Regions from separate parts of the Nocardiopsis eucommiae genome, predicted to be linked through region 2. Evidence: predicted binding sites of a transcription regulator. Region 2 holds the regulator's gene; the other holds the start of a gene.
The links. Region 2 encodes HrcA, which represses chaperone genes, less so after heat shock. Its sites were predicted from a motif close to TTGGCACTCTCNNNNNGAGAGTGCCAA; they were not measured.

Region 1: a site for HrcA is predicted at 4,214-4,240, ahead of groES (co-chaperone GroES). Genes of this name have one in related genera too.

The regions. Positions count from the first base shown of each region.
Region 1 is NZ_CBDRIY010000047.1:15,974-26,997, forward strand. It holds gene ACRWK8_RS23460 (AzlC family ABC transporter permease) at 1-576, opposite strand, end outside; gene ACRWK8_RS23465 (Lrp/AsnC family transcriptional regulator) at 639-1,097, shown strand; gene ACRWK8_RS23470 (sigma-70 family RNA polymerase sigma factor) at 1,225-1,875, opposite strand; gene groL (chaperonin GroEL) at 2,071-3,675, opposite strand; gene groES (co-chaperone GroES) at 3,779-4,087, opposite strand; gene ACRWK8_RS23485 (THUMP-like domain-containing protein) at 4,313-5,584, shown strand; gene ACRWK8_RS23490 (hypothetical protein) at 5,967-8,093, shown strand; gene ACRWK8_RS23495 (TPR repeat domain-containing protein) at 8,178-10,631, opposite strand; gene ACRWK8_RS23500 (hypothetical protein) at 10,667-11,024, opposite strand, start outside.
Region 2 is NZ_CBDRIY010000071.1:1,348-12,371, forward strand. It holds gene ACRWK8_RS26395 (glycoside hydrolase family 13 protein) at 1-396, opposite strand, end outside; gene ACRWK8_RS26400 (LacI family DNA-binding transcriptional regulator) at 493-1,584, shown strand; gene hemW (radical SAM family heme chaperone HemW) at 1,630-2,862, shown strand; gene ACRWK8_RS26410 (DUF4870 domain-containing protein) at 2,926-3,537, opposite strand; gene ACRWK8_RS26415 (DUF4870 domain-containing protein) at 3,568-3,897, opposite strand; gene ACRWK8_RS26420 (DUF3097 domain-containing protein) at 5,393-6,226, opposite strand; gene hrcA (heat-inducible transcriptional repressor HrcA) at 6,405-7,418, shown strand; gene dnaJ (molecular chaperone DnaJ) at 7,423-8,565, shown strand; gene ACRWK8_RS26435 (16S rRNA (uracil(1498)-N(3))-methyltransferase) at 8,562-9,305, shown strand; gene ACRWK8_RS26440 (hypothetical protein) at 9,414-10,121, opposite strand; gene ACRWK8_RS26445 (SigE family RNA polymerase sigma factor) at 10,118-10,648, opposite strand; gene ACRWK8_RS26450 (histidine triad nucleotide-binding protein) at 11,000-11,024, shown strand, end outside.

The DNA.
Region 1 (11,024 bases), on a different contig from region 2:
ACTCGCGAACGCGAGCACCGGGGTGGACACCTCGCCCCTGAGGTCCCGCAGCGCGTCCAGGGCCAGCACGGTGAACAGTGCGGTGAGGGCGAAGTCCAGCCCCTGAACGCCCTCGGGAATGAGGCCGCCGAGCAGGGCTCCGACGGTCGCGCTCCCAGTCCAGTACAGGTGCATGAACAGCTGTGAGTACAGGACGCGCCGCCCCGTCCAGGCGCGGGCGCGCTCGGACGCGGTCAGGGCGTAGGCCTCGTCGGTGAGCGCGAACGTGGCGTAGGCCCTGCCCGCGCGACCCCTGATCCGGTCCAGGGGAAACGACAGGGCGTAGAAGACGTGGCGGAAGTTCACCATCAACGCGGCCGCGGCGATCGCGGTCAGCGGGGCGGCGGCGGTGACCATGCCGATCAGCAGGAACTCGAACGATCCGGCGTAGACGAGCGCGGCCGACACCCCGGCCCACCACCAGTCCAGGCCCGCCTGGACCACGAGCACTCCGAAGGCCAGACCGAGCGGGACGAGCGCCAGGCCCACCGGTGCGGAGTCGGCGAAGGCCGACCGCAGGTCAGATTTCCTAGGCATGAGGACATTTTAGAAAAGATCGAGCCTTATATGGTTTCGTTCCTGAGCCCTAGAATGACCGGATGAGCAACGAACATGCACTCGATGGGGTCGACCGCGAAATCCTGTTCCAACTACGCCAGGACGGCCGGTTGTCCAACGTCGAGTTGGCGCGTCGGGTGGGGCTGACCCCGCCTCCCTGCCTGCGCCGGGTCAAGCGGCTGGAGGAGTCGGGGGTCATCACGGGGTACCGGGCCGTGGTGGACTCCGAGCGGCTGGGCCGGGGGCTGGAGGTGCTCCTCGACGTGGAGATCTACGCCCAGGACAGTGCGACCGTCCAGGAGTTCGAGGAGACCGTGGCGGCCTACGAGGAGATCGTGGAGTTCCGCCGGATGTACGGCCGCCCCGACTACTTCCTCCGGGTGAGGGTCGCTGACCACGTCGCCTACGAGGCCTTCCTCACCAGCAGGCTGATGGGGCATCCCGCCGTGCTGAGAGTGGAGTCCCACCTGACCATGAAGACCCTCAAGAGCGACGACTGACCGTCTCGGGGGCCGTTCCGCGCGTCGTGGGGAACGGCCCCGGCGATCTCAGCGGGGGTAGCGGCAGTAGCCGCGCTGGCGGAGACGCGAGGGGCACCGGCGCCTTCCGGGGCGGGAGGCGCGGTGCTCAGGGGAGGACGCGGTTCGCCAGGGCCACCTTCCGAAGCCGAGCAATAGCTCGGTGCTGGGCAACCCGTACCGCGCCTGCCGACATGCCAAGGAGATGTCCCGTCTCGTCTGCTGTGAGTCCTGTGATCACCCGCATCACCAGCAGTGTGCGCTGCTGTTCGGGCAGTTCGTCGAGGAGGGCCCTGGCCCGCTGGGCCTCGGACACGCGGACCGCCGACTCCTCGGGGCCGGGACCGTCGTCCGGCTGTTCGGGCACGGTGTCGGTGGGGACCGTCTCCACCCGACCGGCCACGCGGAGGGTGTCCGCGACCTTGTGCGCGGCGATGCCGAACACGAACGAGGCGAAGGGCCTGCCCCGGTCCTGGTAACGGGGGACGGCCGTGAGCAGGGCGATACACACTTCCTGCGCGACGTCGTCCGAGTAGTGTGCCAGGCCCGCGACCCGCGCCAGGCGGGTCCGGCAGTACCGCACCACCATGGGTCTGACCTCGCGCAGGAGCGAGTCCATGGCCCCGTCGTCGCCCCGGACGGCGAGTGAGCCCAGATGGTTCAACCCCGTGTCACTCGGAGCGGGGTCCGCCTCCTCGTGCCCCGGGGGCGTACCTGGCCGCTGCGCGGTAACGCCCTCGCGGGCGCCTGCATCCGTCACGTTAGGAATGATGCCCGCAGTTGAGGACCCAACCACTCCAATCAGCAACTACAGAATGGTTACATTTTGGGAAAATAGCCCGAAAACGGTACGTAGTCGCGAGTGTGAAACGGGTCTCTCGTGGTAGTGGGCGGGGGTGGGACGACAGCGCGCCCCACCCCCGGACCGGGCCCTCACGGACACCGACCGACGTCCCTAGTGGGCGTGGCCGTGACCGTCGTCCGCGTCCTCCTCGGGCTTGTCCGCGACCAGCACCTCGGTGGTCAGCAGCATGCCCGCGATGGAAGCGGCGTTCTGGACGGCCGAGCGGGAGACCTTGACCGGGTCGAGGATGCCCTCGGCGGTCAGGTCGCCGTAGGTGCCGGTGGCGGCGTTGTAGCCGTGACCGACCTCCATCTCGGAGACGCGGTGGGTGACCACGTAGCCCTCGGCGCCCGCGTTCTCCGCGATCCACCGGGCGGGCTCGACCAGCGCGCGGCGGACGATCGCCGCACCCGTGGCCTCGTCGCCGGTCAGGCCGAGGTCGTCCAGAGCGGTGGAGGCGTGCACCAGGGAGGCGCCGCCACCGGCGACGATGCCCTCCTCGATGGCCGCGCGAGTCGCCGAGATGGCGTCCTCGAGACGGTGCTTCTTCTCCTTGAGCTCGACCTCGGTGGCCGCGCCGACGCTCAGCACGGACACGCCGCCCGCGAGCTTGGCCAGGCGCTCCTGGAGCTTCTCGCGGTCCCAGTCGGAGTCGCTCGCCTCGATCTCCTTACGGATCTGGCGAACGCGGTCCTCCACCTCGGACTGCTCGCCGCCACCGTCGACGACGGTGGTGGTGTCCTTGGTGATGGTGATGCGGCGGGCCGAGCCCAGCACGGACAGGTCCGCGTTCTCCAGGGTCAGGCCGACCTCCTCGGAGATGACCTGGCCGCCGGTGAGCACGGCGATGTCCTGGAGCATGGCCTTGCGGCGCTCGCCGAAGCCGGGCGCCTTGACCGCGGCGACGTTGAGGGTGCCGCGCATGCGGTTGAGCACCAGGGCGCCCAGGGCGTCGCCCTCGACGTCCTCAGCGATGATCAGCAGCGGCTTCTTGCTCTGCACGACCTGCTCCAGCAGCGGGAGCAGCTCGTTCAGGTTGCCGATCTTGCCCTGGCTGATCAGGATCTGCGCGTCCTCGAGGACGGCCTCCTGACGGTCTCCGTCGGTGACGAAGTAGGGCGAGATGTAGCCCTTGTCGAACTGGAGGCCCTCGGTGAAGTCGAGCTCCAGACCGAAGGTCGGGGACTCCTCCACCGTGATGACGCCGTCCTTGCCGACCTTGTCGAAGGCCTCGGCGATGAGGTCGCCGATCTGGGCGTCCTGAGCGGAGTTGGTCGCCACGTAGGCGATGTCGGCGCGCTCCTTGATCGGCACGGCGCGCTCGAGCAGGATCTCGGAGACCCGGACGGCCGCGGCGTCGATGCCCTTCTTGAGGGACATCGGGGAGGCACCGGCGGCGACGCTGCGCAGGCCCTCGCGGACCAGCGCCTGCGCCAGAACGGTGGCGGTCGTGGTGCCGTCACCGGCGGCGTCGTTGGTCTTGGTGGCGACCTCCTTGACCAGCTGGGCGCCCAGGTTCTCGTAGGGCTCGTCCAGCTCGATCTCACGCGCGACGGTCACGCCGTCGTTCGTGATGGTGGGGGCACCGAACTTCTTGTCGATGACGACGTTGCGGCCGCGCGGGCCGAGCGTCACCTTGACGGCGTTGGCGAGGCGGTCCACGCCCCGCTCGAGGGCGCGGCGGGCGTCGTCCTCGAACTCCAGGATCTTCGGCATGTGTGAGTACTTCCTCTAACGGTTCGGGTCGAAAGAGAACATCCCGCCCCGCCCGGCTTCAGGGCCGACCGGTGCGGGATGTTCGAAGGCTCTGCGCCGAGAGCTACTTCTCGACGACCGCGAGGAGGTCGCGGGCGGAGAGAACCAGGTACTCCTGGCCGTCGTACTTGACCTCGGTGCCGCCGTACTTGCTGTAGAGGACGACGTCGCCGACGTTCACGTCGAGGGCGACGCGCTTGCCGTTGTCGTCAAGGCGACCGGGACCCACGGCCAGGATCTCGCCCTCCTGGGGCTTCTCCTTGGCGGTGTCCGGGATGACCAGACCGGAGGCGGTGGTCTGCTCAGCCTCCAGGGTCCTGACCACGACGCGGTCCTCGAGCGGCTTCAGCACGGTCTTGGTGGCGGTCGACACGGTGTGACCTCCCCCTTCAAAGTCTCGGTGTATCTGACGTCGGCCATGCGTGAGCACGAACCGACCACGTAAAAGGGGCGACCGCGGCGGCCTGTCGTCGCGGGTGCCAGACCGGCCTCGTCGCGTTTAGCACTCTACCCCCGAGAGTGCCAGAATGGAAATGTGGCGGGGGCCCGGACCGACGGGCGGGCCCGCCCCACCGTCGTGCCCACAGCAGGAGGTTCCATGCGCGTCCCCGCGTTCTCGGCGCTGCTCACCGACGCGGGACGGGAGGTCCTCGCCGGGGTGGACCCCGCCGCCACGGCCAGCGACCCCCTGGCCACCGCGTCGCGGCTGCGCGCCGACCCACGGGTCGCCGCGCTCGCCCCCGACCTCCCGGTTTCCGAACTGGTCAACGCCGTGATGACCCAGGTGGGCCTGCGGGAGCGCGGCCGGGCCAAGTTCGGGGAGAACGCCGCGCGCATGTTCTTCACCCCGAACGGCCTGGAGCAGTCCACCCGCCGGAGCGTGGCCGAGTACCGCGCCGAGCGCACCGCCGGGCACCTGCCCGCCTCGGTGGCCGGGGGCGCCGTCGCGGGCGACCTGTGCTGCGGGATCGGCGCCGACCTCCTGGCCCTGGCCGGGCGCGGCGTGCCGGTGGAGGGCGTGGACGCCGACCCCCTGACCGTGGCGGTGGCCCGGGCCAACATCGAGGCGTTGGGGCTGTCCGCGCACGCCCGGGTCCGGGAGGGTGACGTGAACGGGGTCGCGGTGGGTGACCACCCCCTGCTGTTCTGCGACCCGGCCCGGCGCGGAGGGCGGGGCCGGGTGTTCGACCCGGCCGCCTACTCGCCACCGTGGGACGTGGCCACCCGACTGGCGGAGGGTGCGGAGGCCGCGTGCCTGAAGGCCGCCCCGGGGATTCCGCACGAGGTCCTCTCCCCCGCCGCGTCAGCCGAGTGGATCTCGGTGGACGGGGAGTTGAAGGAGACCGCTCTGTGGTTCGGCGGGCTGGGCTTCGGCCCGGACGGGCCACGACGGCGCGCGACGGTGCTGCACGAGCGCGCGGGCCTGTTGGCGAGCGAGGGCGCGGTGGCGCACCTGGACGAGGAGACGGGCCTGGGCCCGGCGCCGGTCGCGCCCGCCCGGCGCTACCTGTACGACCCGGACCCGGCCGTGGTCCGCTCCCACCTCGTGGCGGAGGCGGCGGCACGGGTGGACGGCGCGCTGCTGGACGAGCGGATCGCCTACTTCACCTCGGACCGGCCCGAGCGCTCACCCCTGTGGCGGGTGCTGGAGGTGCTGGAGTTCGCGCCGTTCTCACTGAAACGCGTGCGCTCCTCGGTGCGTGCGCACAAGGCCGGAACGGTAACGATCAAGAAACGCGGTTCGGCGGTGGACACCGAGAAACTCCGACGTGATCTGCGCGCCTCGGGACCGGAATCGGTGACGGTCGTCCTCACACGAATCGGCGAGAAACCGTTCTACCTGCTGTGCCGTGAAACCGAGGCGGGATAGGACCTCCGGAAGCACCGCCTCGGCCCGCGTTCGAGTGCGACCGGGGCCACATTCGGAACCGGCCGCGCAGACCATATCGTTATCTCCCGTACCCATATCTTTCGCGGACCCCTGGGGTCTCGTGGGACTGTGTCGTTAAACTGGCGCCGCAGATTTCTTTCCCTTCTCATGGGTTCTCCGGAAGGCCGTGCTCGTGTGATCCGTTCAGCGGTTCGGTCGGCACCGGACCCACGCCCCCCTTGTATACACACAGTCACACTTCGGTCACATTGGGGCGCGGTCGGCGCGGTGCATCGACCGCCCGGGGACCATCGAGAACCCGTCCGCGCGACCACCGTGCGGCGAAGTGGGCGGGAGCGCCAGAACCATAAGGAGCACCTCGGTGGAACAGACCAATCACAACTTCCTCAACGCTGGAGGCCAGGCCGGAGTCTCCGACCGGATGCGTGACCTGCTCTCCCAGGCCGCCCAGGAGCACGTCTCCGAGCAGAAGTCCCAGGGTGCCGTCAGCGAGGAGATGCGCCAGCGCCTTGAGGGCATGGAGTGGCTGCTCCGCGAGCTGCGCGAGCGCGAACTGACCGCGCTCGCCGAGGCGATCACCACCGTCGACGGTCGGATCGACGACTTCCTGGCACGTCCGCCCGAGTGGGCCGAGGCCCTGGCCGAGCACATCGAGGTGGTCGGCAGGCAGGTCAAGCCGCTGTCGGAGATGTCGTCCCTGCGGGCCGACACCCAGCGCGTGGCCGGACACCTGGACACCGCCCTCACCCGGCTCCAGCGCATGGCCGAGACCGGCAACCGCACCTCCGAGCAGGTCACCGAGATCAGCGAGCGCGTCACCGAGCTGGGCGAGACCGTCGGCACCCGCCTGGACGCCCTGGACCGGGCCCTGGCCGACCTCGGCACCCGCGCCGAGGCGATCGAGGCCTCGCTGTCCGCCCTGGACACCACCCTGGGCGAGCGCCACGAGGAGCTGAGCGCCACGGTCCGCACCACCCTGGCCGAGGGCAGGGAGCAGCTGGCCGAGGCGATCTCCGAGAGCCGCTCGACCGTCGAGACCGCCGTGAAGGAGAGCCGCGAGGCCCTCGAAACGGCCGGTCAGGAGCACCGCGAGGCCCTGGAGACCGCCACCGCCGAACTCGGTGAGCGCGTCACCACCGGCCTCACCTCCTCCCTGGAGGAGCGCACGACCGCACTGCGCGGCTTCGTCGAGGAGCGCACCGCCGAGCAGCACGAGACTCTGCTCTCCCGCCTCCAGGAGAACACCGGCGAGCTGGGTGAGCGCACCACCGCCCTCGCCGAGGAGCTGGGCGCCCTCGCCACGGCCTCCGGCGAGCGCCACGACACCCTCTCCCAGGAGCTGAGGGACCACGCGGCCGCTTCCCAGAAGCGCCACGAGGAGATCACCGGCAAGGTCACCGAGAGCGTCGGCCACCTGAACACCCAGGCCGAGGAGAACCACGCCGAGGCCACCGCGGCCGTCGCGGACGTCACCGGTTCGCTCGCCAAGCTGCGGGAGAACCACGAGAAGTCCCTGAACGACCTGCGTTCGCACGTGCGCCAGCGCCTGGCCGAGCTCGACGAGCAGATCGAGCTGGGTCGCACCGAGACCCGCGAGCACGCCGAGAGCACCGCCGAGGGGCTGCGCGAGTCGCTGACCAAGCGCACCGACTCCCTCTCCACCCGGATCGCGGAGGACGCCGCGAAGGTCGCCGCCGACCTGGCCGAGCTGCGGGGGTTCGTCCAGGAGGACAACGCCAAGCTGGCCTCGGAGGCCGAGGACCGGCACCAGACGCTGACCGAGGCGCTGACCGACCAGGCCGACGCCCACCGCACCGCGCTCGACGAGCGGCTGGAGCGCCACCGCGAGAGCCTCAACGGCAAGGTGGACAACCACCTGTCGCAGATCACCGGCAAGGTCGACCACGAGCTGGGCCGCCTCACCGACCGGTTCGACACCTTCGAGGGCCACTTCGAGGGCAGCTTCGAGGGCGTCGAGGGCAAGATCGACCGCGTCGACGGCCGGATCGACGGCCTCAACGGCCGCCTGGACGGCATCGACGGCCGGGTCAACGGCGTCGAGGGCCAGTTCGAGGGCGTCAGCGGTCACTTCGAGGGCGTCGACGGCCGCATGGAGGCCATCGACGACCGTCTGGAGGCGCTCAACCAGCGCCTCAACCAGCTGCCGCAGACCCTGGAGGTCAGTGAGCTGCACCGCCGCCTGACCGAACTGGTGGACCGTCCGCTGCTGGACCACTCCGGCAGGCTCGACGAGATCGACTCCCACGTCACCACGGCGGTGGACCCGGTCATCCGTGAGCTCAAGCAGCGCCCGGACCGCCACGAGCTGGAGGAGACCGTCACCGAGGCGGTCGAGAACTCGCACGACGACATCACCAAGCGGTTCTCCTCGCTGGAGGAGACCGTGCTCGCCCTGGCCGAGGCGCTGCTGCGCCCGGGCCGCGACGGCAAGAAGAAGCGCCGCCGCGACGAGGACGACGACGAGTAACCCCACGTCAGCGTGAGGGGCCCGGGGCGGTCACCGCCCTGGGCCCCTCATCTCGTCAGGAGGCCGAGCGGAGTGCCTCGGCGGTCAGTGCTTCTTCTTCCCGCCCCACTCCGGGGCAGCCCCCTGCTCGTACCGCTCCTGGAAGTGCTGGATGTAGGTCGCGGCCCGATCGCCCAGCTCAGGGTCGATCTCGTTGATGAGGGTATCGACCCTGGACACGTACCCCGTGGCCGCGCTGTCCCACTCCACCGTGCTGGTGGGCAGACGCCTCTCGTCGCCGTGCCCGATCAGAAGTCCCTTGTCCTCCAGGGTCTCCTCGTCGACCATGCCCCGGTCCCACATGCTCTGGAGGACCTGGAGGTTGGCGTGGTCCCGAATGTTCGACGGGTTGTTGAGGAGGTGCTCGTCCATGTCCTTGATGTACGTGAAGCCGATGCTCTCTTCGTACTTGTCGTCGTAGTAGTCCTTGACCGGCTGTTCCATGAGGCGCAGCAGGGTCTCCACAGCGATACCGGCCGGGGTCGCCTTGGAACCCGCTGACTGCACGGTGGAGGCGATGACGATGTTGTACCCGGTCTGCACCATCTGGTTGGCCTTCTCACGGGCCGTCTCGACGTCGTCGTGCCGATCCATGTACTCGGCGATGAGCGCGTTGGACATGGCGGACCGCAGGTCCGCGGCTCCGGCACCGCCGACCTTGTCGCCGAGCGTGTCCTTGTCGAGGTGGGCGTTGAGAATCCTGCGCTCCTGGTGTTCGACCAGGCTGACGATCGGCGCGGAGTACTCCTCATTGGAGAGCAGGAGCTGGAGGAACTTCTCGTGCTCCTCCTGCGGCAGGTGAAGCGCCATCTCACCGCCCCTGTGAAAGAGGTGGAGGTCGTCCTGGTCGTCATCGCCGCCCGCAGCCGCCCGGTAGCCCCGCTCGTTCGCGTCGATGGAGATGTCGTCCAGGTAGGCGCCGTACACCGACGCCAGGCTCTTGAGCACCTCGGGGTTGATCTCGGCGACCGAGGGCTGGTAGTCCTTGCCGCCCACCGCCGTGTCCAGGAACGGGTTGTCGCCGTCCTCGTTCTCCGTGGTGGTCAGGATCTCGATCAGCGCGCTCGCCGACCTCCCGGCGCGGTCGCGGTCCTCCTGGGAGTCGGAGTCCGCGTCCGCGGAGATCCAGTCGGTGAGCCCGCGGACCGCCTCGCCCTCGTCGGGCCACGGAATGGTGTACAGGTTCTCCACCATCCGGGCCGGGGTGAGGTGCTCGTGGTTCTCGTGCACCGGATAGTTCTTTCCGTCCGACCCCTCACCGGTGAGGATGACGTGGTTGGCCTCCTTGTTGCGGGTGGCCACCTCGATCACGTCCTGGAAGGTCTCCACCGGCGGGACCCCGTCGAGGGTGCTGCGCAGGAGCATGTCGGAGCCGGTGCGCAACAGGCTCGTCGAGAACTCCGTGCCCCCCTGGAGTTCGGGGTCGGAGTGCGTCAGGAACTCGCTCAGGTCCTGCCAGTCGTTCGACCACCCGGAGTAGCTCGACACGTCGATACCGGGGTCGTCCCCCTCCCGGGAGGGCTCGATCCGGTCCGGTCCCACGGCGGCCCGGCGCACGTCCTCGGGGAGACGCGACATGCCGCCGCCGACCTCCTCGTCGGAGAGCACGAGCATGCCGTCCGCCAGCCGTCGCTGGATGGTCGCGCGCAGCTCGTCGTCGATGTGGTCGCTGTCGGCCACCTCCCCCATGAACCACAGGAACCCCGGCTCGTGCCCCCTGCCGTCGCGACCGAGGACGTCATAGACGCTCTGTAGATAGGCGAGTTCCCCAGCACTCAGTTCGGTGCCGGACTCCCGGGCCTGCTCTGCCCGGAGGATCATGTTCTCCAGGAGCGCGAGAGTCATCGGGTCCGTCTTCAGCATGTCGATGCTGCCGTCGTGACCGCGGAAGACCGCGTCGAACAGGTGGACCGTGAGCACGGCGGTGTTGAAGTCCTCATCGACGACGTAGTAGTTGATGTCGCCGGTGGTCCGGTAGCCGATCTGCTGGTTGTCGCCGAAGTGGCCGCCCTCGGAGAGCTGACGGATGCGCTGCGGCGTCGGCCCGTCCTTCAGCGTGTCCTCGGTCTCCTGGCACCGTTCCTCGAACTTCGTCCAGAGGGTGCGCGCCTCGGCGTCGAAGGACCTCCTGACGGACTCGACCCGGGTGTAGCTGTCCTGTTCCACCGAGGGAATGGCGTTCACGGCCGAGCTGAGCCGGTACTTGACGTCGGCGATCCGCGCTTCGTACCAGTTGGTGTCCGTGAGGGTCTTGTCGAGGACGCCGTAGCCGTGCAGGCAGGCCAGGAGAGCGCTGCCCCAGGCCGCCTGGTTCTCAGTGGCGAGCCTCTTCAGTCCGTCACCGATGAGGTCGCTGAACTCACTGCCCACTCGGGACGTGATCGACTCGTACCCCTCGGACCTTCCCGCGATCTTGGCGTGCAACGCCTGGAACTCGTCCCGGGCCTTCTCGATCTGCCCCGCGTCGAACTCACATTCGGTGTAGTTCAGTAGAGACACGTCTGTGACTCCCGAATCTTCCTGGACCGGACCGCCTACCGGTTCACCTGGATGTTGGGGTTGAGGTGCTGGAAACCGTCGATGGGGGCCTGCGCCCTGCCATCCGTGAAGTCGTCCTCGGCCGACTGGTCCGTGCTGCTGACCCGGCTGGCACCGCTGCGGATGTTCGTCGCGAGCGTCGCGGCGTGCGTCTGGACCTGCTCCATGTGGGTGCCGTGCTCCTCGCCGAAGCCGTCCCAGCCGCCGATCGTCGGGTCGTGGTTGAGCAGACGCCTGGCCTCGTCGACGGCTTCCTGGAAGTCGCGTGGCAGTTCCCGTAGGTAGGAGGCGGCGTTCTGCGACTGCTCGCCCCCGCCGTCGGCGTCCCTGGTGTTGGCCGCCACTTCGCCCGAC
Region 2 (11,024 bases):
ACGGAAGACGTACCGGGAGCGCGCGGCACTGCCGGGTTCGGCGGCCACGGCCTCGCGGAACCAGCGGTGCGCTGAGGAGGAGTGGTTGGGGACCACGTCGATGATCATCCGGATGCCCAGGTCGTGGGCGGCCGTCAGGAGCGCGTCGAAGTCCTCCAGGGTGCCGAACCGGGGGTCGACGTCGCGGTAGTCCGCGACGTCGTAGCCCCCGTCGGCCAGGGGGGAGACGTAGAAGGGGGTCAGCCAGATCGCGTCCACACCGAGCTCGGCCAGGTGGGGGAGTCGCTCGCGGATGCCGGTGAGGTCGCCTTCGCCGTCACCGTTGGAGTCGGCGAAGCTGCGCACGTAGATCTGGTAGATGGCCGCCTCGCGCCACCAGTGCGACTGGTCCTTCATCTGTGGGGGTCCTTCCGGATCATGGCTGCAAGTTCTTGCGCAAGATTACCGTTTACTTTCGTCCTTGTGACGGCAATCTCGACTAGAGTTGCCCGCATGGGTCCACGACTTGCCGACATCGCACGGCACGCAGGCGTCAGCGAGGCCACCGTCTCGCGGGTGCTCAACGACAAGCCCGGCGTCGGCAGTGACACGCGCAAGGCCGTACTCACCGCGCTCGACGTGCTCGGATACGAACGCCCCGCCCGGCTGCGACAGCGCTCCGCCGGACTGGTCGGCATGGTCATCCCCGAGCTGGAGAACCCGGTCTTCCCGATGTTCGCCCAGGCGGCCGAGGGCGCCCTCGCCCAGCGCGGGTACACCCCGGTCCTGTGCACCCAGACCCCCGGCGGGATATCGGAGGACGAGTACGTGGAACTCCTCCTGGAGCGCAACGTCTCCGGGATCCTCTTCGTCTCCGGCAAGCACGCCGACACCACCGCCTCACACGAGCGCTACCAGGCCCTGGTCTCCCGGCGGCTGCCGATCGTGCTGGTCAACGGCTACACCGAGTCCATCCCGGCGGCCTTCATCTCCGCCGACGACCGCGAGGCCGGGCGCCTGGCCGTCAACCACCTCGTCGCCCTCGGCCACACCCGCATCGGCTTCACGAGCGGACCCGAGCGCTACGTCCCGGTCCGCCGCAAGCTGGAGGGCTACCACCAGGCCCTGGCCGAGCACGGCCTGGACGGCGACGACCTCGTCCAGCTCTCCCTCTTCGGCGTGGAGGGCGGCCACGCGGCGGCGGGCCGCCTCATCGAACGCGGTGTCACCGCCATGGTCTGCGGATCCGACATCATGGCCCTGGGCGCCATCCGAGCGGCCCGCCAGCACGGCCTGCGCGTCCCCCAGGACTTCTCCGTGGTCGGCTACGACGACTCCCAGCTCATCGCCTTCACGGACCCCCCGCTGACCACCGTGCGCCAGCCCGTCAACGCGATGGCCATGGCCGCCGTGCGGGCCCTGTGCGACGAGATCGCCGGCCACTCCGTCTCCCACGCCGAGTACGTCTTCGACCCCGAGCTGGTCGTGCGCGGCTCCACGGCGGCGGCCCCCGCCACGGTGCCCGGCCCGCCCGCGTCGGGGAGCCGCCTGGACGTCCCCTCCGCACTGCGCCGCGACCCCCAGGACGTGACCCCCGGGGTCTGACCGGGGAGTGTCAGGGCACGTCGTCCGGTCGGTGACACTGGAGACATGCCATCCGTAGCCCTCGACGGCGAACCCGTGCCCCGAACCGGGGAGCTCCCCGACGCCTCACTCAGCGAGCTCGGCGGGCGCCCGCTCGGGTTCTACGTCCACGTGCCCTTCTGCGTCACCCGCTGCGGCTACTGCGACTTCAACACCTACACCGCCGACGAGCTCGTCTCCCGGGACGGCACCGCCACGGCCTCTCGTGAGACCTACGCCGGGCAGGCGGCCGCCGAGGTCGCCCTCGCGGACCGGGTGCTGACCGGCGACCGGCCCCCGGTCAGCACCGTGTTCGTGGGCGGTGGCACGCCCACCCTGCTCTCGCCCGAGGACCTCGGGCTCGTCCTGGGTGAGATCCGCGACCGCTTCGGGCTCACCCCCGACGCCGAGATCACCACCGAGGCCAACCCCGAGACGGTCGACCCCGACTACCTCGTCCGCCTCAGGGCCGCCGGGTTCACCCGCGTCTCCTTCGGCATGCAGAGCGCCCGACCGCACGTGCTGCGCGTCCTGGAGCGCGGCCACACCCCCGGCCGCCCCGAACAGTGCGTGACCTGGGCACGCGAGGCCGGGTTCGAGCACGTCAACCTCGACCTCATCTACGGCACACCGGGGGAGAGCGACGAGGACTGGGCCGCCTCCCTGGAGGCCGCCATCGGCGCCGGGCCCGACCACGTCTCCGCCTACTCCCTGATCGTGGAGGACGGCACCCGGCTGGCCGCCCGCGTCCGCCGGGGCGAGCTCACCGAACCCGACGACGACGCCATGGCCGACCGCTACCTCATGGCCGACGAGGCCCTGGCCAGTGCCGGGTACAGCCCCTACGAGGTGTCCAACTGGGCCCGCACCACCGAGGGGCGCAGCGCGCACAACATGCTCTACTGGACCGGCGGCCACTGGTGGGGCGTCGGCCCCGGTGCGCACAGCCACGTGGGCGGGACCCGCTGGTGGAACGTCAAGCACCCGGCCGCCTACGCCGCGCGTCTGGCGGCCGGAGACAGCCCAGCCCAGGCCCGCGAGGTGCTCACCGAGGCCGAGCGGCGGTTCGAGCGCGTCCTGCTGGAGCTGCGCGTGGACGGCGGCTGCCCGCTGGAACTGCTGGACACCGCAGGGCTCGCCGCCGCCGAACGCCTGGTCGGTGAAGGACTCCTCGACCCGCGAGCGCACTCCGAGGGGCGGGCCGCGCTGACCCGGCGGGGCCGCCTGCTCGCGGACGCCGTGGTCCGCGACCTCACCTGAGACACGGACGAAGGAGGGGCCCGGCACGATGCCGGGCCCCTCCTTCACACGTGGATCAACGGGCTACTTCACCCAGGTGACATCCATCGGGTACCGGGCCCACTCGCCCCGGTCCACCGCCGACGCCGCGCGGAAACCGGAGACGATCGAGAAGATCACCAGACCGATCAGCCCGAGGAAGCCGATCAGGACGATCGTGAGGACCCACGAGATCATGTAACCGATCAGCATCACCAGCTGGAAGCTGAGCGCCCGAGCGGCCTGGTCACGGACGTAGGGCGACTCGTCCTTCTTCGAGATGTAGACGATGAGCGGCAGGATCCAGCCGAGGAAGCCGCCGCCGATGTGGGCGAGCTTCGCGGAGCTGCGCTCCTCCGGGGTCGGCACGTAGGCGCCGTAGCCCTGCGCACCCGGCTGCTGGTAGCCGCCGTACGGGCCGCCGTGGGGCGGCGGGTAGCCGCCCGACTGCTGGTAACCGCCCTGGGGGTAGCCGCCGGGCTGCTGGTAGCCGCCCTGGGGCGGCGGCGGGTAGCCACCGCTCTGGGGGCCGTTGTACGGAACGGGAGGACCACCGGGGACACCACCCTGCTGCGGGTAGCCGGGAGGGGGCGGGTAGCCCCCGGACTCCCCCTGACCGTAGGGATCGTGGGGGTTCGGGTTGTTCGGATACGACATGGTGGTTCCTTGGTGTGTGGGCGCGCGTGACTACTTCAGGAGGCGGATGCTCACGGGGTAGCGGGACCAGGCTCCCCTGTTGGCTCCGGAGGCTCCCAGAACGCCGAAGACGATGGAGACGATCCATACGAGGGCGATGAGCAGGTAGCCGATCCAGGACAGGCTGGGGAAAAAGATACCCAACCCGAAGAACGCGACGCCAGCGAGGACGTACGGGATCAGCATAGTGATCTGGAAGTTCGCCGCTTCCGACGCGTGGTGGCGGATGAACGGTGACCGCCCGCGCCTGGCGAAGTAGATCGCCAGCGGCGGGATCCAGCCGAGGAACGCGATGACGAACCCCGACAGGTGCGCGAGCATCGAGACCAGGACGTCGTTGTCGCCACCGGCGGGCTGCGCGCCCGGGGGCTGGCCGTAGGCGGCCTGCTGCGGCTGCTGGAACTGCTGCCCGTAACTGGCCTCGGGGTGGAACTGCGGCTGCTGGGGCGCCTGGGGCCGTCCGTACGCCTGTTCCGGCGGCTGCCCCCATGCGGGCTGGGCTCCGCTCACCTGCTGGTCGTGGGGCTGGATCCGCGGCTGGCCGCCGGTGTGCTGTGCCCAACCAGACTGCGCCTGCTCGTGGGGTCCTCCCCACCCGGGTTGCTGCGGGGCCTCGGGCTGGCTTCCGGCGGCCTGCCCCCAGCCGGTCTGGGCCTGGGGCTGCCCCCACGCGGGCTGCTGGGCCTGCGGCTGCCCGCCGGTGTGCTGCTGCCAACCCACCTGCGCCGACCCCTGCTCGTGGGCCTGGCCCCACCCGGGCTGCTGCGCCTGCGGGGGCTGGCCGTACGCCTGGGGCTGCTGGGGGTGGGCTTGCTGGGCCTGCGGCTGCCCCCACGCGGGCTGAGCTCCGCTGGTTTGCTGGGCCTGCGGCTGCCCGCCGGTCGCCTGTTCCCAGCCGGGCTGGAGGTGGGGCTCCTGCGGGTGGGCGGGTTGGGCCTGTGGTTGTCCCCATCCGGCCTGGGCCCCGTTGACCTGCTGGGTTTGGGGTTGCCCGCCGGTCGCCTGTTCCCAGCCGGGCTGGGCCTGGGGGTACGGGGCCGGTGCCTGCTGGTGCGGTGGTCCCCACGCGGGCTGAGCTCCGCTGACCTGCGGGTCCTGGGCCTGCGGCTGCCCCCACCCGGGCTGGGCGCCGCTGCCCTGCTGGGCCCCGTGGGGATGGATCTGCGGTTGGCCGCCGGTGGCCTGCTGCCAACCCGGCTGGACCTGTCCCTGGTCGTGGGGCGTAACCCCTCCGGGCTGCTGAGCCTGGGTGTGGGTCTGGTGCGGCTGGTGCGGCTGCCCCCATCCCGGCTGCTCCGAGGGCTGCGGTGCCTGGACCTGGGGCTGGCCGTACGCCTGGGGCTGCTGGGAGTGGGCGGGCGGAGCCGCCTGGACCCCGGGCGGGCCCCATCCGGGCGACGGAGGCGTCTGCGCCGCGCCCTGTTCCCCGGCGGGCTGGTCTCCGCCGGCCTGCTGCTGCGGGGCGGGCTCCGCGGACGGCCCCCACCCGGGCTGCGCCCCGCTCATCCGCAGCGTCTCGGCGTCGGGGCGCACCCGCGGCTGACCGCCGGTCGACGTCTCCCCGGCGGGCCGCGCGCCGCTCTGCTGGTCGGGGTCCTGCGGCTGCTGCTGTCCCTGCGCGTCGTCCGGCGACGGACGGCTGGACGGGGTCTCGCTCATGCTCTTCCTCGACTCCGCTGTTGGGGGCGCTTGCTGTGCCCGAACGAGTCGGGCCGTACCGACGACCGCGGAGGGCCGGAGGCCGGGAGGCCTGAGGGAGACGGGGAACGACGTTCCGAGGGTCCCATCAGACCATGTGATCGCGACAATCCTAGTGTTACGGAGCGTGCGGGCCCGTGACGAAGTCGATGAGCTCCTCCACCCGCCCCAGCAGGGAGGGTTCCAGGTCCCCGTAGCCACGGACCGAGCCGAGGATGCGACGCCAGGCCTCACCCGTCTCCATCCGCCACCCCAGGGCGTCCACCACGCCCTCCTTCCAGGGCTGACCCCGGGGGATCTCGGGCCAGGCCCCGATTCCCACCGCGCCCGGGCGCACCGCCTGCCACACGTCCACATAGGGATGGCCGACCACGAGGACGTCCGCGCCCCGGACGCGCTCCGCGATCCGGCTCTCCTTGGACCCCGGCACCAGGTGGTCCACCAGGACCCCCAGACGGCGCCCCGGTCCCGGCGCGAACTCCGCCACCACGGCGGGAAGGTCGTCGACTCCCTCAAGGAACTCGACGGCCACTCCCTCCACGCGCAGGTCGTGGCCCCAGACCTTCTCCACCAGCTCGGCGTCGTGCGCGCCCTCCACGTAGATCCGGCTCTCCCGAGCCGTGCGCGCCCGCGCGTCGGTCACCGCGATCGATCCCGAGGCGCTGCGCAGCGGGCCCCTGGGCTCCGCCGCCGGACGCACCAGCGTCACCGGCGCACCGTCCACGAGGAAGGCGGCCGGGCCCAGCTCGAACACCCTGCGGCGCCCGTCCCGGTCCTCCAGGGTCACGGCGGCCTTGTCCCAGGACACCACCGCGCCGCAGAAGGTCTCGTCGGCGTCCTCCACGACCAGGTCACGACTGAGGGGTATCTCGCGTACCGCGCCCTTCCTCGGTCGTCGCCAGTCTCCCGCCAGAACGTCGCGGCCGTAACGGCCGGTTCCCTTGGTAACCACGGTGGTGCAGTCTACTGGTGACACACTCGGTAATCCCGTTGGCGGGTGGCGCACGTCGCGGCTCGGTCAGGGAAGAAGCACCCCCCGTCTCCGTGTTACCGCGTGCGGGTAGCCGTGCCGGTTTGCGGCCGGGCATAGAATTAGCACTGAGGACCTTGGAGTGCCAGGAGGTGGCGAGTTGCTGGATGAGCGCAAGCTCGCGGTCCTGCGTGCGGTCGTCGAGGACTTCGTCAACACCAACGAACCCGTGGGTTCGCGGGCGTTGGCGGACCGTCACCCCCTTGGTGTCTCCCCGGCGACCATTCGCAACGACATGGTCGCCCTCGAGGAGGACGGCTACATCGCCCAACCCCACACCAGTGCGGGACGGGTGCCCACCGACAAGGGGTACCGGCTCTTCGTGGACCGGCTCTCCTCCGTCAAGCCGCTCTCGGCGGCCGAACGGCGCGCCATCGAGTCCTTCCTCGGTGGTGCCGTGGACCTCGACGAGATCGTCGCCCGCACGGTGCGTCTGCTCGCGCAGCTCACCCGGCAGGTCGCGATCGTCCAGTACCCGTCGCTGACCCGCTCGTCGGTGCAGCACGTGGAACTGGTGCCGCTCGGCGGTCAGCGCATCATGATGGTCGTCATCACCGACACCGGACGGGTCGAACAGCGCGTCATCGACGGGCTGGGATCGGTCAGTGAGACCGTGGTGGACGACCTGCGCACCATGCTCAACCGCGCCATCGCGGGCAGACACCTCGGTGACGTGCCGGACGCGGTGGAGGACCTGCCCGCCCAGGTCGCACCGGAGGACCGGCCCGTCGCGGTCGCGGTCCTCTCCGTCCTGCTGGAGAGCCTCGTGGAGAGACACGAGGAGAAGATCGTTCTGGCGGGCACCGCCAACCTGGCCGCGGTCGACTTCGCGGCCAGCCTGCGCGAGGTGCTCGAGGCGCTGGAGGAGAACATGGTCCTCATACGACTCCTCGGTGAGGCCAAGGACCCCTCCATGCTCACGGTGCGCATCGGCGCGGAGAACTTCCACGAGGGCCTTCGATCCACTTCCATCGTGTCGGCTGACTACGGCGTGGGAAACCAGTCGCTGGCCAAGATCGGAGTGGTGGGCCCCACCCGTATGGACTACCCAGGGACGATGGGCGCCGTCCGTGCGGTGGCCCGGTATGTCGGACAGATTTTGGCAGGACAGTAACTCAGTGGCCAGAGACTATTACCAGGTTCTCGGGGTGCGTCGCGACGCGTCCAAGGACGAGATCAAGAAGGCGTACCGGCGGCTCGCGCGCGAGCTCCACCCGGACATCAACCCGGACCCCGCCACCCAGGAGCGCTTCAAGGAAGTGACCCAGGCCTACGAGGTCCTCTCCGACGAGAACAAGCGTCGGATGTTCGACATGGGCCAGGACCCCTTCGCCCCAGGTGGCGGCGGCGGTGCCGGAGGTTTCGGCAACGCGGGCGGGTTCGCCTTCGACGACATCATGAACGCCTTCTTCGGCGGTGGACAGCCCGGCGGCCGCGGCCCCCGGGAACGGGTCCGGCGCGGGCGCAGCATCAAGATCCGCATCGAGCTCGACCTCGTCGAGACCGCGTTCGGGGTCAGTCGGGAGATCACCTTCCCGACCGCGATCCTGTGCGAGACGTGTCAGGGCGAGGGCACCGCGGCCGGTTCGCACCGGACCACCTGCGACATGTGCCACGGCCAGGGCGAGGTCTCCCAGGTCACGCGCTCCTTCCTCGGGCAGGTCATGACCTCGCGTCCCTGCCCGCAGTGCTCCGGCCAGGGTTCGGTCATCACCAACCCCTGCGGCGACTGCGCGGGCGAGGGCCGGGTCCGGGAGAAGGTCACCCGCACCGTCAAGATCCCCGCCGGAGTCGACGACGGCACCCGCATCCAGCTCGCGGGTGAGGGCGAGGTCGGCCCCAACGGCGGACCGCGCGGCGACATCATCCTGGAGATCGTCCAGAAGCCCCACCCGACCTTCGAGCGTCGCGGCGACGACCTGCACTGCACCATCACCGTCCCCATGACGGCGGCGGCGCTGGGCGCCTCGTGCGCGTTCGACACCCTCGACGGCACCGAGAACATCGACCTGCGTCCGGGCACCAACTCGGGCCACGTCATCACCCTGCCGGGCAAGGGTGTCACGCACCTCGACGGCGGCGGCCGGGGAGACCTGCGCATCCGTGTGGACGTGGAGACCCCGGGCAAGCTGGACGAGGAGCAGGAGGCCCTGCTGCGCAAGTTCGCCGAACTGCGCGGGGAGGACCAGAACCCGGGTCGCTTCAGCCCCGGCCACGGCGGCTTCTTCTCCAAGATCCGCGACGCCTTCGGAGCCAAGTGACCCCGCCGGTCTTCCTGGTCGGGACCGCCGCGCTGGCGGGCGACCGGATCCGACTGGACGGTCCGGAGGGCCGCCACGCCGTGGCGGTCCGGCGCATCCGCGAGGGCGAGACCGTCGACCTGTCCGACGGTCTCGGCCTGCGCGTGCGCTGTGAGGTCGACGAGGTCGTCGGCAAGGACGCGCTCGTCTGCCGTGTGGTGGAGCGCCGGAGCGAACCCGAGCCCCGACCCCGGATCACCGTGGTGCAGGCCCTGCCCAAACGGGACCGGGGCGAGCTCGCCGTCGAGATGATGACGGAGGCCGGGGTCGACGTCGTCGTGCCCTGGTCCGCCGAGCGCTGTGTCACGCAGTGGAAGGGCGACCGCGGAGCCAAGGCCCTGGCCAAGTGGCGGGCGAGCGCCCGGGAGGCGGCCAAGCAGGCCCGCCGCGCCCGGACGCCCGAGGTCACCGAGCCGCTGGACCGCAAGGGGGTGTCCGCCCTGCTGGCCGGGGCGGACCTCGGCGCGGTCCTGCACGAGGAGGGGGCGCGTCGGTTGTCCTCGCTGCCCCTCCCGGAGGAGCCCCGCGGTACGGGGATCGTCCTGGTGGTCGGCCCGGAGGGCGGGATCTCCGAGGCCGAACTGGCCGCCTTCGACGAGGCCGGGGCGGTGCGGACCCTGCTGGGGCCCTCGGTGCTGCGCACCTCCACCGCCGGGGTGGCCGCGCTGTCGGTCCTCCAGGCCCGTACGGGACGCTGGTGAGCGGGTACGGGGTGGCGCGGCGCCACCGACCGTGAACGCGAGCACGACGAAGGGCCCGTGGGATCTCCCACGGGCCCTTCGTCGTGTCCGTCCGAGTGGGGCCGGGGGTCAGCTCGCGCTGGCCCCGTCCTCCTCACCGTTGCTCCCGGATCCGTTGCCGGGGTCCTCGGTGCCCTCACCCGGGTCGGGGTCGCCACCGTTCCCGGGGCTGGTGGGCTCGTCGGTGGGCTCTTCCTTGGGTTCGTCGGTGGGGGCGCAGGTCTCCCTGACGTCCCGCTCCTCGTCCTTGCTCTTCCCGTCCTCCGCACGAGTGTCGTCCGTGGGGACCGGTGTGAGCTCCTCGCCGGGCGGGCACGAGGCGGTGGACTCGAACCCGTCGTCCTCGGAGGAGGAGGGCGAGCTGTCCGGGCTGGGCGGGCCCTCGGGGTCCTGGTCCTTCTCCTCCGCCGGCTTGCTGGTGCCGGAGGTGGAGTCGGTCGAGGGATCGGGGGCCGCCACGCCGCCGTTGCCGTCGGCGTGGGCCTCGGGCGGGGTGCCCTCGCGGTCGGCGCCGGCCGGGACGATGTCCAGGACCTGTTCACGGACCTGGGGGCTCGACATGATCACCGACGCGACGATGAGGACGGCCGCCGCGACGGCGGCCACCGGTCGGAGCCACGGCAGCCCGAACCACGCCGAGCCGCGTTGGTGCTCGGTGCGCTCGCGGATGAGGTTGAGTCCTTCGGCCGACGGGGTCATCTCGTCGGCCTCGGCGCGGAGTATCTGACGGAGTTGGTCCTCGAACTCCGATTCGTTCCTGTCGTTGGGGCTACTCATGACGTCTGCTCCAGTACAGAGCGAAGGGAGGAGATGCCACGCGAGGTGTGGCTCTTGACCGCGCCTCGACTGATGCCCATGGCGTCCGCGATCTGTGCCTCGGACAGGTCGCCGTAGTACCGGAGCACGATGGCCTCTCGCTGACGGGTGGGTAGCTTGCGCAACGCGGTGATGACCGCCTCGCGTTCCAGCAGGTTCATCGCCCCGTGCTCGGCACTGGGTGCGTCGGGCAGGGCCTTCGGGGCGTGCTTCTCGACGACCGCCCTGTGGCGCAGAACCGACCTCGCCTTGTTCACGACTGCCTGGCGGAGGTAGGAGAGGGCCTTGTTCGGGTCCCTGAGGCGCCGCCAGGCACCGTGCATGGCGACGAAGGCGTCCTGGACGACCTCCTCGGCGGTCGCGTGGTCCCTCACGAGCAGGGCGGCGAGCCGAACGAGCGGACGGTAGTGCTCCCGGTAGAGCTCCGTCACGGCGTGGTCAGCGTCCCACTCGACCGAGAGCGGCGCCGTGGTGGCTTTGGCCACCAAGGTTTCTGTCGTCACATCAGTTCGACGCACACCCTTGTCGCGGGGTTTACGAAAGGGCATACCTCTTCATTTCCAGTAGACGTGCGTTCCGATCCGAACACGTCGGACGTGGCAGAACGGCGGGCGTGTCCACAGCCTGACGCGCACGGGCCCAAAGACTACCGCGCCCCGATCGGTCGCTGGAGGGGATCGTGGATCGGAAGGGTTGCGGAAAGGTTGAGGGTTCATCTCCTCATACCCCGTGTACCTGCGGTGTTCCGCGCACCTGCGGCATCATGGGCACCGGACAATTCCGATGACCCGAGAAGCGGCGCCGCCACCGAGCGCGGGCCGCGTGACGGAAGGCGAGCGATGGTCGACCCCGACTGCCTCTTCT